DNA from 2 places in the Nonomuraea sp. NPDC052265 genome. Region 2 is predicted to be linked to the other one. Evidence: riboswitches for the same ligand, from Rfam matches in the RefSeq annotation. Region 2 holds a riboswitch; the other holds the start of a gene.
The links. A riboswitch is a leader RNA that binds a small molecule or an ion and turns the genes downstream of it on or off. The one in region 2 is predicted to bind cobalamin.

Region 1 (7,426 bases), on a different contig from region 2:
TGTCGGGCACGTCGATCAGCCGCCAGAACTTGGCGAGGGTGGCCAGCAGCAGGTCGTCGCGCCGCGGCCAGCGCCGGTAGAGCACCGGGCGGCTGGTGCCGGCGCGGGCGGCGACGGCCTCGTAGGTGAAGCCGTGATAGCCGTGCTCGACCAGCACGTCCCAGGCGGCGTCGAGGATCGCGTCCTCCAGCGCGGGGCCGCGCCGGCGGGAGGCGCCACCGGGGGCACGGTGCTTGAGATTCACTTGCGTATCTTATCGCGGGACCCTACGGTGATCTTAATAAGATACAGCCCTGTACTTTAAGGAACGTCCATGATGTTCGACGTCATCGTCGTCGGCGGCGGGCCCGCCGGCCTCTTCCTCGCCTGCGAGCTGCGCCTTGCGGGCGTCCGGCCGCTGGTCCTGGAACGACGGCCGGAGCCCGACCTGTCGGACAAGGCCCACGGCCTGGCCGGCCAGGTCGTACGGCTCCTGGACCACCGCGGCCTGTACGAACGCTGCGGCGGCAGGGGAGTCCCGGCGCCCGCGCCGGGCTTCTTCTTCGGCGGGATGCCGTTACCGCTGCACGCGCTCGGCGAGGAGAACCCGATGTACCTCCTGCCCTGCGACCAGCGCGACCTGGAACGGGTGCTCGGCGAGCGCGCGGCCGAACTCGGCGCGGACGTGCGGCGCGGCTGGGAGGTGAGCTCCTTCGGCCAGGACGACGACCGGGTCGAGGTCGTGGCCCGCGGCCCCGGCGGCGTCGGGACGACCCTCACGGCCCGTTACCTGGTCGGCTGCGACGGCGGCCACAGCATGGTCAGGAAGGCGGCCGGCATCGCCTTCCCCGGCGTCAGCGACGACCACGTCGTGGACCGCTCGGCCCTCATCGGGCCGGGCGAGCACTTCCGGCTGCTCCCCGGCGGGCGCGTCCTGATCGACGGGCTCGGCGAGATCCCCGCGCACTTCCACCGCACCGACCGCGGCGTCTTCACCCTCCTGGCCCACGATCCGCGGCGGCCGCTGATCAACACGGCCGAATGGGAGGAGCATCCGGCGGGCGGTTTCCCGGGGCCGGGCGCGCCGATGACGATGGCCGAGATGGAGAAGAGCGTCGAACGCGTCCTCGGCGTGCGCCTGCCCCTGAGCCCGCCGCCCGAGGGCGCGCCGACGATGCTGCGCCGCCTGTGCGGGCGCAACACCCGGCTCGCCGACCGCTACCGCGCCGGACGGGTCTTCATCGCCGGCGACGCCGCCCAGGTGAGCCACGGGCCCACCCTGAACCTGGCGCTTCAGGACGCCGCCAACCTGGCCTGGAAGCTCGCCGCCACGCTGCGCGGACACGCCCCCGAAGGGCTTCTGGACAGCCACGAGGCCGAGCGCCGCGCGTGCGCCGAACGCGTGAACACGCAGACCCTGGCCGCGACCGCCCTGCTGGCGCCCGGGGCCGAGGTCACGGCGCTGCGCCGGCTGTTCGCCGAGCTCCTGGGCCGTACGGAGAACCTGCGCCTGGTCGCCGACCTGATGGCGGGCAGCGACGTCCGCTTCGACATGGGGGAGGAGCCGCCCGCCGCGCCCGCCGGGTGGTTCGCGCCGTCCCTCGGCCTGACCGCCGGCGACGGGCGGTCGCGGCGCCTGGCCGAGCTGCTGCGTGACGCCCGCCCCCTGCTCCTGGACCTGACCGGCGGCGACGCCCTCGCCGCCACCGCCGCGCCCTGGCTCGACCGGGTGCGCCACGTGGCCGCGACCGCCGCCGACGCCCCCGCCCCGGCGCTGCTCGTCCGGCCGGACGGCTACGTCGCCTGGGCGGGCGCGGACCACGACGGCCTGAAGGCCGCCCTCACCCGCTGGTTCGGGGATCGTCCCCGACGGGCCGCGACCCCCGCCTGACGGGGTCACTCCGGGCTGGTGACCCGGGCCAGGACGATGCCGCCGACGATCAGCGCCAGCGCGGCCATCCGGCCGGCCGACACCGGGTCCTTGTGGACGACGACGCCCAGGGCGATCGCGCCGACCGCCCCGATGCCGGTGAAGACCGCGTACGCGGTGCCGACCGGGAGGGTCTTCATCGAGTACGACAGCAGCCAGACCGCGGCCACCATGAGGACGAAGCAGATCAGGGTGGGCAGCGGCCTGGTGAACCCCTGGGTGGGCTTGATGCTCTGCGCCCAGGCGATCTCGACCAGCCCGGCCAGCCCGAGGACCAGCCAGTTCATCGTCAGAACTCCTTTCCCAGGTCGCGGGCCCCGCGCAGCGCGGCGGCGTACAGCTCGTCGTGCCGGGGGCGCAGGTGGGCCAGGTCGGGGTCGACGCGCGAGTTGGCCAGCTCGGCGGTGACGACGGTGGTGTCCTCGACGGCGAAGTGGCCGGCGAAGAAGTCCCGCAGGTAGCGCTCCTGGTAGTCGAACCTGGCCTTGGGGGCGCCGGGCGAGTAGGCCCCGCCGCGCGCGGTGGCGACCACGAACCGCCGCCCGGCGAGGGACATCCGGGGGAAGGTCACCTGGTCGAGCCACGCCTTCAGCGCCGACGGGATCGAGTAGTTGTACATCGGGGTGGCGATCAGCACCACGTCCGCGGCCACCAGCTCGGTCAGCAGCGGCTCGACGATCGCCCAGGCGGCGGCCTGCTCCGGGGTGCGGGCGGCCTCGTGGTAGCGGCCGATGTCGGTGATCCGGTTGGCCATGACGTGGTCGCACAGCTCGGTCCACGCCTCCCCGATGTGCGGCACGGGCTCGGCCGCCAGGTCGCGGTGGACGTAGGTGCCCTCGGGGTGGGCGGACCGCCACGCCCCGGCGAAGGTGTCGCCGATCTCGCGGCTGATCGAACGACGTCGGGCGCTGGCGTCCAGGTGGAGCAGAACGGTCATGAGGGGGCTCCTCGAAATAAGTGGACATTGCGTCCGGTTCTGGGTCGGCTCGACCGTAGCAACTAAGCGGACGCGTTGTCCACTTGTCGCCGGGTGGGTTAGAGTCGCCGCCATGGAGTCCCGTACCGAGTTGCTGACCGGACGTCCCGTGGAGGAGGCGGGCCGCCCGCGCGAGCGCGCCGACGCCGCGCGTAACCGTGCCAAGGTGCTCGCCGCGGCGGCCGAGCTGTTCGCCACCCGCGACCCGCGCGGCGTGACGATGGACGACATCGCCAAGGCCGCGGGCGTGGGGCGTGGCACGCTCTACCGCCGTTACCCCGACACCGTCTCGATCGCGCAGGCCCTGCTGGACGAGCACGAGCGCGTGCTGCAGGAACGCCTCTTGCGCGGCGACCCGCCGCTCGGCCCCGGCGCGCCTCCCGCCGACCGGCTCGCCGCCTTCTACGCCGCGATGGTCGAGCTGCTGGACGAGCACATCTCACTGGTCCTGGGCGCCGAGCAGGGCGCGATGCGGTACGCCACCGGCGCCTACGGGTTCTGGCGGGCGCACGTACGGGTGCTGCTGACCGAGGCGGGCATCCCGGAGCCCGACGCGCTGGCCGACATCCTCCTCGCCCCGCTGGGGCCCGACGTCTATGCCGAGCAGCGCAGGCGGGGGCTCACCCCGGAGCAGATCACCGCCGCCCTGGCCCGCCTGGCCCGCGGGATCGTCGACCGAGACGCGTAGCCGGACCGGACGGCGCCGGTCGTCCAGGCCCGGCCGTGCCGGTTGGTGAAGACGCGTCCGGTGGGGGAGACGTCGCCGGGCCGCCGGGCGGCCGGATCGGGTCGCGGCTTCTTCGCAACACGACATGTTGGGTGTGACTTTTTGATCCACCCTATATATGGTGTCTCCCGCAGCCGGTTCGGGCGCCCAGCCAGGGTGACCGAGGCAAGAGGGAACCTGGTGGAAATCCGGGACTGCCCCGCAGCGGTGAGTGGGAACGACCGCCGTCAGACGCACTGGGCCATGGGCCCGGGAAGCGACGGCCAGTAGGCAGCGACAGCATGCCCACGAGTCCGAAGACCTGCCGGCGCGCCGTGCACGATCATGCGTGCGCGGCTGCTCCGAGGCCGCGTGGGACGGCGGACGGTACCGGCGAGAGGGCTGTGGCTCCCTGCCGTCCGCCTCCTGCGCGTGTTCTCGGCATCTGACCGAGTTCACGAGGGGAGAGCGAAGTGACGGTCACAGGGGACCCGATGACGGACCTGGCCGAGACGGCACGGGCGGACGGCGAGCGACCCGAGCCGCGGCGCGTCCAGATGCGGGTGCGCAAGCGCAACGGCACGGCCGAGCCGGTCGACGTCAACAAGATCGTACGTGCGGTGGAGCACTGGGCGACCGATCTGACGGACGTCGACCCGATGCGGGTGGCCACCAAGACGATCAGCGGGCTCTACGACGGGGCGACCACCGCCGAGCTGGACCGGCTGTCCATCCAGACCGCCGCCGAGATGATCGGCGAGGAGCCGCAGTACTCGCGCCTGGCCGCGCGGCTGCTGTCGGGCTACATCGACAAGGAGGTCCGCGGGCAGGGCGTGGCCTCCTTCAGCCAGGCGATCCGGCTGGGCCACGCCGAGGGGCTCGTCGGCGACGAGACCGCCGAGTTCGTCAACGCCAACGCCCGCAAGCTCGACGACGCCATCGACGTCACCGCCGACCTGCGGTTCGAGTACTTCGGGCTGCGCACGGTCTACGACCGCTACCTGCTGCGCCATCCGTCCACCCGGCTGGTGGTGGAGACGCCGCAGTACTGGCTGCTGCGCGTGGCGTGCGGGCTGGCCGAGACGCCCGCCGAGGCCGTGGGCTTCTACCGGCTCATGTCGTCGCTGGCCTATCTGCCCAGCTCGCCGACGCTGTTCAACTCCGGCACCCGGCACACCCAGATGTCCTCCTGCTATCTGGTCGACTCGCCCCGGGACGAGATCGGCTCCATCTACGACCGCTACGCCCAGGTGGCGCAGCTGTCGAAGTTCGCCGGCGGGATCGGCATCTCCTGGTCGCGGGTGCGCTCGCGCGGCGCGCTGATCCGCGGCACGAACGGGCACTCCAACGGCATCGTCCCGTGGCTGCGCACGCTCGACGCGTCCGTGGCCGCCGTCAACCAGGGCGGCCGCCGCAAGGGCGCGGCCTGCGTCTACCTGGAGCCGTGGCACCCGGACGTCGAGGAATTCCTGGAGCTGCGCGACAACACCGGCGAGGACGCCCGCCGCACCCACAACCTCAACCTGGCCAACTGGATCCCCGACGAGTTCATGCGCCGCGTCGAGGCCGACGAGCCGTGGTCGCTGTTCGACCCCGACGAGGTCCCCGAGCTGCCCGACCTGTGGGGGGAGGCGTTCGAGGACGCCTACCGCGCCGCCGAGCGGGCCGGTCGGTACGTCCGGCAGATCAGGGCCCGCGACCTGTACGCCAAGATGATGCGCACCCTCGCCCAGACCGGCAACGGCTGGATGACCTTCAAGGACGCCGCCAACCGCCTGTGCAACCAGGCCGCCGAGCCCGGCAACGTCGTGCACCTGTCCAACCTGTGCACCGAGATCATCGAGGTGTCCAGCGACGCCGAGACCGCGGTCTGCAACCTGGGCTCGGTCAACCTCGCCGCCCACCTCACCGACGGCGGCCTCGACTGGGAGCGGCTGCGCGCCACCGTCCGCACCGCGGTCACCTTCCTCGACCGCGTGATCGACATCAACTACTACCCGAGCGAGCAGGCCGCGGCCAGCAACCCGCGCTGGCGCCCGGTCGGTCTGGGCGTGATGGGCCTCCAGGACGTCTTCTTCGCCCTGCGGCTGCCGTTCGACTCGGCCGAGGCCAAGGAGCTGTCCACCCGCGTCGCCGAGGAGATCTACCTGTCGGCGCTGGAGACCTCCGCCGGTCTCGCCGAGCGCTTCGGCGCCCACCCCGCCTACGACCAGACGTGGGCGGCGCGGGGCAGGCTCCAGCATGACCTGTGGGGGGAGAGCGGCACCCAGGCCGAGCGCTGGGACGCGGTGCGCGAGCGCATCGCCGCCCACGGCCTGCGCAACTCGCTGCTGATCGCGATCGCGCCGACCGCCACCATCGCCTCGATCGTCGGCTGCTACGAGTGCGTCGAGCCGCAGGTGTCCAACCTGTTCAAGCGCGAGACGCTGAGCGGCGAGTTCCTGCAGATCAACAACGCGCTGGTGGCCGAGCTCAAGTCGCGCGGGTTGTGGGACGAGCGCGTCAGGGCCGCCATCAAGCAGGCCGAGGGGTCGGTGCAGGGCATCGCCGAGCTGCCGGAGGACGTGCGCCGGCTGTTCCGCACCGCCTGGGAGCTGCCCCAGCGCGCGCTGATCGACATGGCCGCCGCGCGCTCGCCGTACATCGACCAGAGCCAGTCGCTCAACCTGTTCATGAGCGCCCCGACGATCGACAAGCTCTCATCGATGTACCTGTACGCCTGGAAGTCCGGCCTGAAGACCACCTACTACCTGCGCTCGCGCCCGGCCACCCGGATCCAGCAGGCCACCGTGCCCCTCGTGAACAGGTCCGAGGAGGCCCTGGTCTGCTCCCTGGAGAATCCCGAGTCGTGCGAAGCCTGCCAGTGACCCCCGAGGAGAACGTGATGTTGCTCGACCCGGGCATGAGCCTGACCCTGCGGCCCATGCGCTACCCCCTCTTCTTCGACCGCTACCGCGACGCGATCAAGAACACCTGGACCGTCGAGGAGGTGGACCTGCACTCCGACCTGGCGGACCTGTCCAAGCTGTCGGCGGCCGAGCGCCACCTGGTCAGCCGCCTGGTCGCCTTCTTCGCCACCGGCGACACGATCGTGGCCAACAACCTGGTGCTCAACCTCTACCAGCACGTCAACGCGCCCGAGGCGCGCCTCTACCTGAGCAGGCAGCTCTTCGAGGAGGCCGTGCACGTCCAGTTCTACCTGAACCTGCTGGACACGTACGTGCCGGACGAGGAGGAGCGGTTCGCGGCGTTCGCGGCGGTGGAGAACATCCCCTCCATCCGGCGCAAGGCCGAGTTCTGCTTCCGCTGGATCGACTCCATCGACGGCCTCCAGCGGCTGGAGACCCGCGACGACCGGCGGGCGTTCCTGCTCAACCTGATCTGCTTCGCCGCCTGCATCGAGGGCCTGTTCTTCTACGGCGCCTTCGCCTACGTCTACTTCCTGCGCTCGCGCGGCCTGCTGAACGGGCTGGCCTCGGGCACCAACTGGGTGTTCCGCGACGAGTCCATGCACATGGCCTTCGCCTTCGACGTGGTCGACGTCGTACGGCAGGAGGAGCCGGACCTCTTCGACGAGGAGATGGCCCGCGAGGTCAGGGAGATGCTGGCCGAGGCGGTGGACTGCGAGGCCCAGTTCGCCGAGGACCTGCTCGGGCAGGGTGTGCCGGGCATGTCGGCCGGTGACATGCGGTCGTACCTGGAGCACGTGGCCGACCGGCGGCTGGCCCAGCTCGGCATCGAGCCGCTGTACGGGGCCAAGAACCCGTTCGCGTTCATGGAACTGCAGGACGTGCAGGAGTTGTCGAACTTCTTCGAGCGGCGGGTGTCGGCGTAC
Region 2 (7,426 bases):
CCGACGAGGTCGGTGGCGGCGGCCAGCGCCTCCTGCGCCTCGGGCGTCAGCCACGGCCGCCCGGCCGGGCCCAGCCCGACCACGACCACCTCGCCGGCCCCCTCCGGCGCCGGGCGTTCGGGGACGAAGGTGTGCTCGGCCGGGCTGGCCAACAGGGCCAGCGAGAAGTACGGGACGCCGGCCGGGTCCACGTCCTTGAGCGGCGCGACCCGCTCGGCGCCCATGGTGGCGCGCTCGACGTACCAGGCGTCGTCGAGCCGCCCGGCCTCGGCCAGCGCGTCGCGCACCTTCTCGAACGTGCGGCCCAGCTTCAGCACGGCGGCGGAGTCGGTGTCGCGCAGCCGCTCGGCCAGCGCCTCGGCGGCCAGCGTGCCGGGCAGCACGGTCAGCACCTCGTCCCGCTCCACCAGCGGACGCCCGAGCACGGCGGAGGCGGCGCTGACCGAGGTGACCCCGGGGACGACCTCGGTCGGATAGCGGTGGGCGAGGCGCTTGTGCAGGTGCATGTAGGAGCCGTAGAACAGCGGGTCGCCCTCGGCCAGCACGACCACCGTGCGGCCCGCGTCCAGGTGGGCGGCCAGGCGTTCGGCGCAGTCGGCGTAGAAGTCGTCGAGCGCCCCCTGGTAGCCGCCCGGATGGTCGGTGGTCTCCGTGGTCAGCGGGTAGAGCAGCAGCTCCTCGATCTGGCCTTCGCGCATGTACGGCTTGGCGATCGAACGGGCGATGCTGCGGCCGTGCCGGGCGGCGTGGTACGCGATCACCTCCGCCTCGCCGATCAGCCGGGCCGTCCTGACCGTGACCAGCTCGGGGTCGCCGGGGCCCAGGCCGACTCCGTACAGGCGTCCTGTCATCGTGGTCACTCCGTCTCGCTCGCGACGGCGTTGACCGCCGCCGCCGTCATCGCACTGCCGCCGCGACGGCCGCGCACCACCAGGTACTCCAGGTCGCTGTCCGCCAGCGCCTGCTTGGACTCGGCCGCGCCGATGAAGCCGACCGGGATGCCGAGCACGGCCGCGGGGCGTCCCGCGCCCTCGGCCACCAGCTCCAGCAGCCGGAACAGGGCGGTCGGCGCGTTGCCGATCGCCACCACCGCGCCCTCCAGATGGTCGCGCCACAGCTCCAGGGCGGCGGCGCTGCGGGTGGTGCCGAGGCGTTCGGCCAGCTCGGGCACGCGCGGGTCGCCCAGCGTGCACAGGACCTCGTTCCCGGCGGGCAGCCTGCGCCTGGTCACGCCCGAGGCGACCATCATGGCGTCGCACAGCACGGGCGCGCCGCCGCGCAGCGCCTCCCTGCCCCGCGCGACCACCCGCGGGGACCAGGCCAGGTCGGTGACGAGGTCGGTCATGCCGCACGCGTGGATCATGCGCACCGCCACCTGGGCGACCTCGGGCGGCAGGCCCGTGAGGTCGGTCTCGGCGCGGATGGTCGCGAACGAGCGCCGGTAGATCTCGGCCCCGTCGCGGATGTAGTCGCTCATTCCCGGCGTTCCTCGTATCCGTTGGTGGTCGCGATCATCTGGAGGACCGGGCCGCGTGGCAGGCCGCAACGCCGCTCGCAACCGGCCCAGTGGACGGGCGTGGCGGGGGCGTGGGCGCGGTCTCGCACCCAGCGCCGGGCGTCCGCCCGCACGTCGGCGAGCGCCTTCGCGCAGCCGGGACGGCCGGTGCAGGCGGTGACCCCGGCCCAGGGGGAGTCCGGGTCGGTGGCGAGCCCGATCGCGGCGAGCGCCTGCTCGGCCCGGTCCGCCTCGCCGGGGGAGAGGTCCGGCAGGACGACGGTCCGCCAGGGTGTCAGGCGCACCGGCCGCCCGGTGTCCGCCAGGGCCCCGGCCTGGGCGGACGTCAGGCGGCCGAGCGGCACCAGCGCCTCGATCGCCACGCGGCCGTCCCGCTGCGCGATCCTGCCCGCGGACGGGCGGCGCGCGGAGCCCGAGGCGGGCGTGGCGTCCATCCGGCCTGGTCCGCTGTTGCGCAGGCGGGCGGCGATCCCGGACGGGGCGTCGCGCAGGCGGGTGGTGATTCTGGCGGGGCCGTCCGGCAGTTCGCGGATGCGCCAGGCGCGGGGGGCGTCGGCGGACAGCTCGTCCAGGAACGCCTCGGCGGCGTCGATCATGAGCGGGACCGCCGCGTCCGGGGCGACGGTCAGCCCGGTGTCGGTGCCGGCGAGCAGCAGCCGTCCGGTCGCCACGTAGGTGACGTCCGCGCCGAGCCCGGCGACGTCCCGCGTGCCGTCGTCCAGGGCGAACAGGAAGCGTCCCGGCAGAGCGGCCAGCCGGGGCCGCGCGCACAGCGCCCGGTCCAGGGCCTCCGCCATCGCCAGCACGTCCAGCAGCCCGTCCGGCCCGCGCCCGCTCAGCGGCGAGGCCAGGATGTTGCGCACCCGCTCGTGCGCGGGCGACGGCAGCAGCCCGGCCGCCGCGATCCGCCCGGCGAAGACCTCCGGCGAGCGCAGCCCCCGCACCTGGACGTTCGCCCGCGACGTCAGCTCGATCACGCCCGCGCCCAGCTCGGCCGCGCACCTGGCGAGCACGCCGAGCTGCGCGGCCGACACCGCGCCGCCGGGCAGGCGCACACGGGCGAGCGGGCCGTCGGCGGCCTCGTGCACCTGGAGCGCCCCCGGACAGGCATCGGGACGCGTACGTCCGGAAGATTCACCTACGGGCACGAAGGGATCGTAACGCCACTTCTGGGACGGGTCGCTCCTGCCGTAAGCTTCGGCGTAGGCGAAGGCAATGGGAGGAAGCCGGTGCGAGTCCGGCGCGGTCCCGCCACTGTGACCGGGGAGCGAACCCCACCACGAGGCCACTGCCCGGAGACGGGTGGGAAGGCCGGGGTGAGCGTCGATCCGGGAGCCAGGAGACTCCTGCCGTCGCGTCACCCGCGACCGGGGCGAGGACCCCGAGGGAGGAATGCGCCGTGCCTGGCGACAGCCCCACCGTTCTGCTGCTCTCCACCTCCGACACCGACCTGCTGAGCGCTCGCGCCTGCGGCGCGGGCTACCGTCCGGGCAATCCCGCCCGGCTGACCGCCGAGGACGTCCCCGGCCTGACGGAGGGGACCGACCTCGTCGTGGTCCGCCTGCTGGGGGGGCGGCGGGCCTGGGCGGAAGGGCTCGACGCGCTGCTGGCCGGGCCGCGCCCGGTCGTGGTGCTGGGCGGGGAGCAGGCTCCCGACGCCGAGCTGATGGAGCTGTCCACGGTCAGCGGCGGGGTGTGCGCCGAGGCGCACGCCTACCTGGCCCATGGCGGCCCGGCCAACCTGGCCCAGCTGCACGCGTTCCTGTCCGACACGGTCCTGCTGACCGGGCACGGGTTCGAGCCGCCCGCCCCGGCCCCGACCTGGGGGAGGCTGGACCGCCCGGCCAGGGCCACCGGTGGTCCCGTGGTGGGGGTGCTCTACTACCGGGCGCACCACATGGCGGGCAACACCGCGTTCGTCGAGGTGTTGTGCGACGCCGTCGAGGACGCGGGCGGGCAGGCGCTGCCGGTCTTCTGCTCGTCCCTGCGCGCGGCCGAGCCGGAGCTGCTCGACACGCTGCGCGCGGCGGACGCGCTGGTCGTCACGGTGCTGGCGGCGGGTGGCTCCCGTCCGGCCACCGCGGGAGCGGGCGGCGAGGACGAGGCATGGGACGTCGGCGCGCTGGCCGGGCTCGACGTGCCGATCCTGCAAGGACTCTGCCTGACCACCACCCGGCAGGCATGGGAGGAGAACGACGACGGGCTGTCGCCGCTGGACGCCGCCTCCCAGGTGGCGATCCCGGAGTTCGACGGGCGGATCATCACGGTGCCGTTCTCGTTCAAGGAGATCGACCCCGACGGGCTGACCGTCTACGTCGCCGACCCCGAGCGGGCCGCCCGGGTGGCGGGCATCGCGGTGCGCCACGGCCTGCTGCGGCACACGCCTCCCGCCGAACGGCGGCTGGTGGTGATGTTGTCGGCGTACCCGACCAAGCACTCCCGCGTCGGCAACGCGGTCGGGCTGGACACCCCCGCGAGCACCGTCCGGCTGCTGGCCCGGCTCGCCGAGGCGGGTTACGACCTGGGCGACGGCTTCCCCGGCGTGGCCGACCAGGACGGCGACGCGCTCGTCCACGCGCTGATCGCCGCCGGCGGCCAGGACCCGGACTGGCTGACCGAGGAGCACCTGGCGGGCAACCCGGTCCGCATCTCCGCCGCCTCCTACGAGCAGTGGTACCGCACCCTGCCCGCGGCCCTGCGCGAGGAGATGGAACGCCACTGGGGACCGCCGCCCGGAGAGTTGTTCGTGCACGAGGGCGACAGCGGGACCGACATCGTGCTGGCCGCGCTGCGGGCCGGGAACCTGGTGGTGATGGTGCAGCCGCCGCGCGGCTTCGGGGAGAACCCGATCGCCATCTACCACGACCCCGACCTGCCGCCCAGCCACCACTACCTGGCCGCCTACCGCTGGCTGTCGGCCGAGTTCGGCGCGCACGCGATGGTGCACGTCGGCAAGCACGGCAATCTGGAGTGGCTGCCCGGCAAGTCGGCGGGGATGTCGGCCACGTGCGGCACCGACGCCGCCATCGGCGACCTGCCGCTGATCTACCCCTTCCTCGTCAACGACCCGGGGGAGGGCACGCAGGCCAAGCGGCGCGCGCACGCCGTGCTGGTGGACCACCTGGTGCCGCCCATGGCCCGCGCCGACACCTACGGCGACATCGCCCGGCTGGAACAACTGCTGGACGAGCACGCCACGATCGCGGCCATGGACCCCGCCAAGCTGCCCGCGATCCGGGCGCAGATCTGGACGCTGATCCAGGCCGCCCGGCTCGACCACGACCTCGGGCTGGCCGACCGGCCGCACGACAGCGAGTTCGACGACCTCATCCTGCACGTGGACGGCTGGCTGTGCGAGGTGAAGGACGCGCAGATCCGCGACGGCCTGCACGTGCTCGGCCAGGCGCCCACCGGCCGGGTGCGGGTGGACCTGGTGCTGGCCATGTTGCGCGCCCGGCAGATGTGGGCCGGCCGGGAGACGCTGCCCGGCCTGCGCGAGGCGCTCGGCCTGGCCGAGGACGGGACGGCGGCGCTGGGCGACGTGGACCGCGCGGAGTCGACCGCCCGCGCCCTGGTCGAGGCCATGGAGGAACGCGCCTGGGCCCCGGAGGCCGCCCCCGCCGTCACCCACGCGGTCTTGGGCCGCGCGCCCGAGGAGCGGGTGGAGCTCGTGGCGCGTGTGCTGGCCTTCGCCGCCACCGAGATGGTGCCGCGCCTGGCCCGCACCACCGACGAGCTCGACCACGTCCTGCACGCCCTGGACGGCGGCTACGTCCCCGCCGGACCCAGCGGTTCGCCGCTGCGCGGCCTGGTCAACGTGCTGCCCACGGGCCGCAACTTCTACTCCGTGGATCCCCGGGCGGTGCCCAGCCGTCTGGCCTGGGAGACCGGCCAGGCCATGGCGGAGTCGCTGCTGGAGCGCTACCGCGCCGACACCGGCCAGTGGCCGCGCTCGGTGGGGCTGTCGGTGTGGGGGACCAGCGCCATGCGCACGGCGGGCGACGACGTCGCCGAGGTGCTGGCCCTGCTCGGCGTCCGCCCCGAATGGGACGAGGCGTCGCGTCGCGTCACCGGCCTGGAGCCGATCCCGCTCGCCGAGCTGGGCCGCCCGCGCATCGACGTGACGGTCCGCATCAGCGGCTTCTTCCGCGACGCCTTCCCGCACGTGGTGAGCATGCTCGACGACGCCGTACGGCTGGTCGCCTCGCTGGCGGAGCCGGCCGAGGACAACCACGTCCGCGCCCACGTGGCCGCGACGGGCGGCGACGAGCGCCTGGCCACGATGCGCGTCTTCGGCTCCGCGCCCGGCGCGTACGGGGCCGGACTGCTGCCGCTCATCGACAGCCGCAACTGGCGCGACGACGCCGACCTCGCCGAGGTGTACGCCGTGTGGGGCGGCTACGCCTACGGCCGCGACCTCGACGGCGTCGCCGCCCGCCCCCAGATGGAGGACGCCTACCGCCGCATCGCCGTCGCCGCCAAGAACGTCGACACCCGCGAGCACGACATCGCCGACTCCGACGACTACTTCCAGTACCACGGAGGCATGATCGCCACCGTGCGGGCGCTCACCGGCAAGGCTCCGGCCGCCTACGTCGGCGACAGCACCCGCCCGGACGCCGTCCGCACCCGCACCCTGTCGGAGGAGACCTCGCGGATCTTCCGGGCCAGGGTGGTCAACCCGCGCTGGCTGGCCGCCATGCGCCGCCACGGCTACAAGGGCGCCTTCGAGCTGGCCGCCACCGTCGACTACCTGTTCGGCTACGACGCCACGACCGGCGTGGTCGCCGACTGGATGTACGACAAACTGACCGAGACCTACGTGCTCGACCCCGAGAACCAGGAGTTCATGGCCCGCTCGAACCCCTGGGCGCTGCACGGCATCGCCGAACGCCTCCTTGAGGCCGCCGAGCGCGGCATGTGGCAGCACCCCGACCCGGAGGTCCTGAACGGCCTGCGGGAGGTCTACCTCAAGACCGAGGGAGACCTGGAGGACGACACCAGCCGCTGAGCCAGATGCGGCGCACCCGCCCAGTGCAGGTGCAGGTAGGACGCGGTCACGCCGGGGTCGCCGTGGCCGTCGTGGCCGCCGTCCCAGCGGAACAGGGGCTCGCCCGCGTACCGGACGGCGGTGCGGTGGAACTCGTGCCCGCGCAGCCGCTCGCCCGTCCTGGTGAGCGGCGAGCGCCGCAGCGCGACGGCGTCCCGGTAGCCGAGCGTCAGCCGGGACGTCATCCACGCCCGCCCGGGGACGCGCCCGCACATGCGCTGCCCGTCCAGTTCGTCGCACAGGTACAGCAGCCCCGCGCACTCGGCGGCGATCGGGCCGGGGAAGGCGGCGACCTGCTGCCGCAGGGGCTCGTTGGCGGCCAGTTCGGCGGCGTACACCTCAGGGAAGCCGCCGCCGATCACGATCGCGCCGGTCCCGTCCGGCAGCCGCGCGTCGCGCAGCGGATCGAAGACGGCCACCTCCGCCCCCGCCGCCCGCAGCAGCTCGACCTGCTCGGCGTAGCCGAAGGTGAACGCCGCCCCACCGGCCACGGCCACCACCGGCCGGTCGCCCGCCCCACCGGCCACCGTCACCGCCGGCCGGCCGCTCGTCGCGCCGGGCGCCGGCGGCGCCCAGGCGGGGCCGGCCAGCGGGGGAGCGGAGCGCGCCAGCCGCAGCAAGGCGTCCAGGTCGCACGAGCGCGCCACCAGGGCGGCCAGCCGGTCCACGGCGGCGACCGCCTCGGCCCGGCGCTCGGCGGCCGGCACCAGCCCCAGATGCCGGGAGGGCGTGGCCACGGCGTCGTCGCGGCGGATCGCCCCCAGCACAGGGACGCCCGCCGCCGCCAGCGCGGACCGGCACAGCTCCTCGTGCCGGTCGGAGCCCACCCGGTTGAGCACCACGCCGCCCACCCGTACGTC

Region 1: it holds a riboswitch for cobalamin, as region 2 does, so the genes downstream of both, ACIHAD_RS39725 (ribonucleoside-diphosphate reductase subunit alpha) here and cobN (cobaltochelatase subunit CobN) in region 2, are expected to answer to the same signal.

What each region holds. Positions count from the first base shown of each region.
Region 1 covers NZ_JBIUBJ010000021.1:67,442-74,867, reverse strand. The annotation lists gene ACIHAD_RS39750 (TetR/AcrR family transcriptional regulator) at 1-244, opposite strand, end outside; gene ACIHAD_RS39745 (FAD-dependent monooxygenase) at 314-1,870, shown strand; gene ACIHAD_RS39740 (DMT family transporter) at 1,876-2,196, opposite strand; gene ACIHAD_RS39735 (FMN-dependent NADH-azoreductase) at 2,199-2,846, opposite strand; gene ACIHAD_RS39730 (TetR/AcrR family transcriptional regulator) at 2,959-3,573, shown strand; cobalamin riboswitch at 3,731-3,936, shown strand; gene ACIHAD_RS39725 (ribonucleoside-diphosphate reductase subunit alpha) at 4,065-6,458, shown strand; gene ACIHAD_RS39720 (ribonucleotide-diphosphate reductase subunit beta) at 6,440-7,426, shown strand, end outside.
Region 2 covers NZ_JBIUBJ010000006.1:96,080-103,505, forward strand. The annotation lists gene ACIHAD_RS19990 (precorrin-2 C(20)-methyltransferase) at 1-851, opposite strand, end outside; gene ACIHAD_RS19995 (precorrin-8X methylmutase) at 857-1,477, opposite strand; gene cobG (precorrin-3B synthase) at 1,474-2,664, opposite strand; cobalamin riboswitch at 2,736-2,862, shown strand; gene cobN (cobaltochelatase subunit CobN) at 2,916-6,527, shown strand; gene ACIHAD_RS20010 (cobyrinate a,c-diamide synthase) at 6,482-7,426, opposite strand, start outside.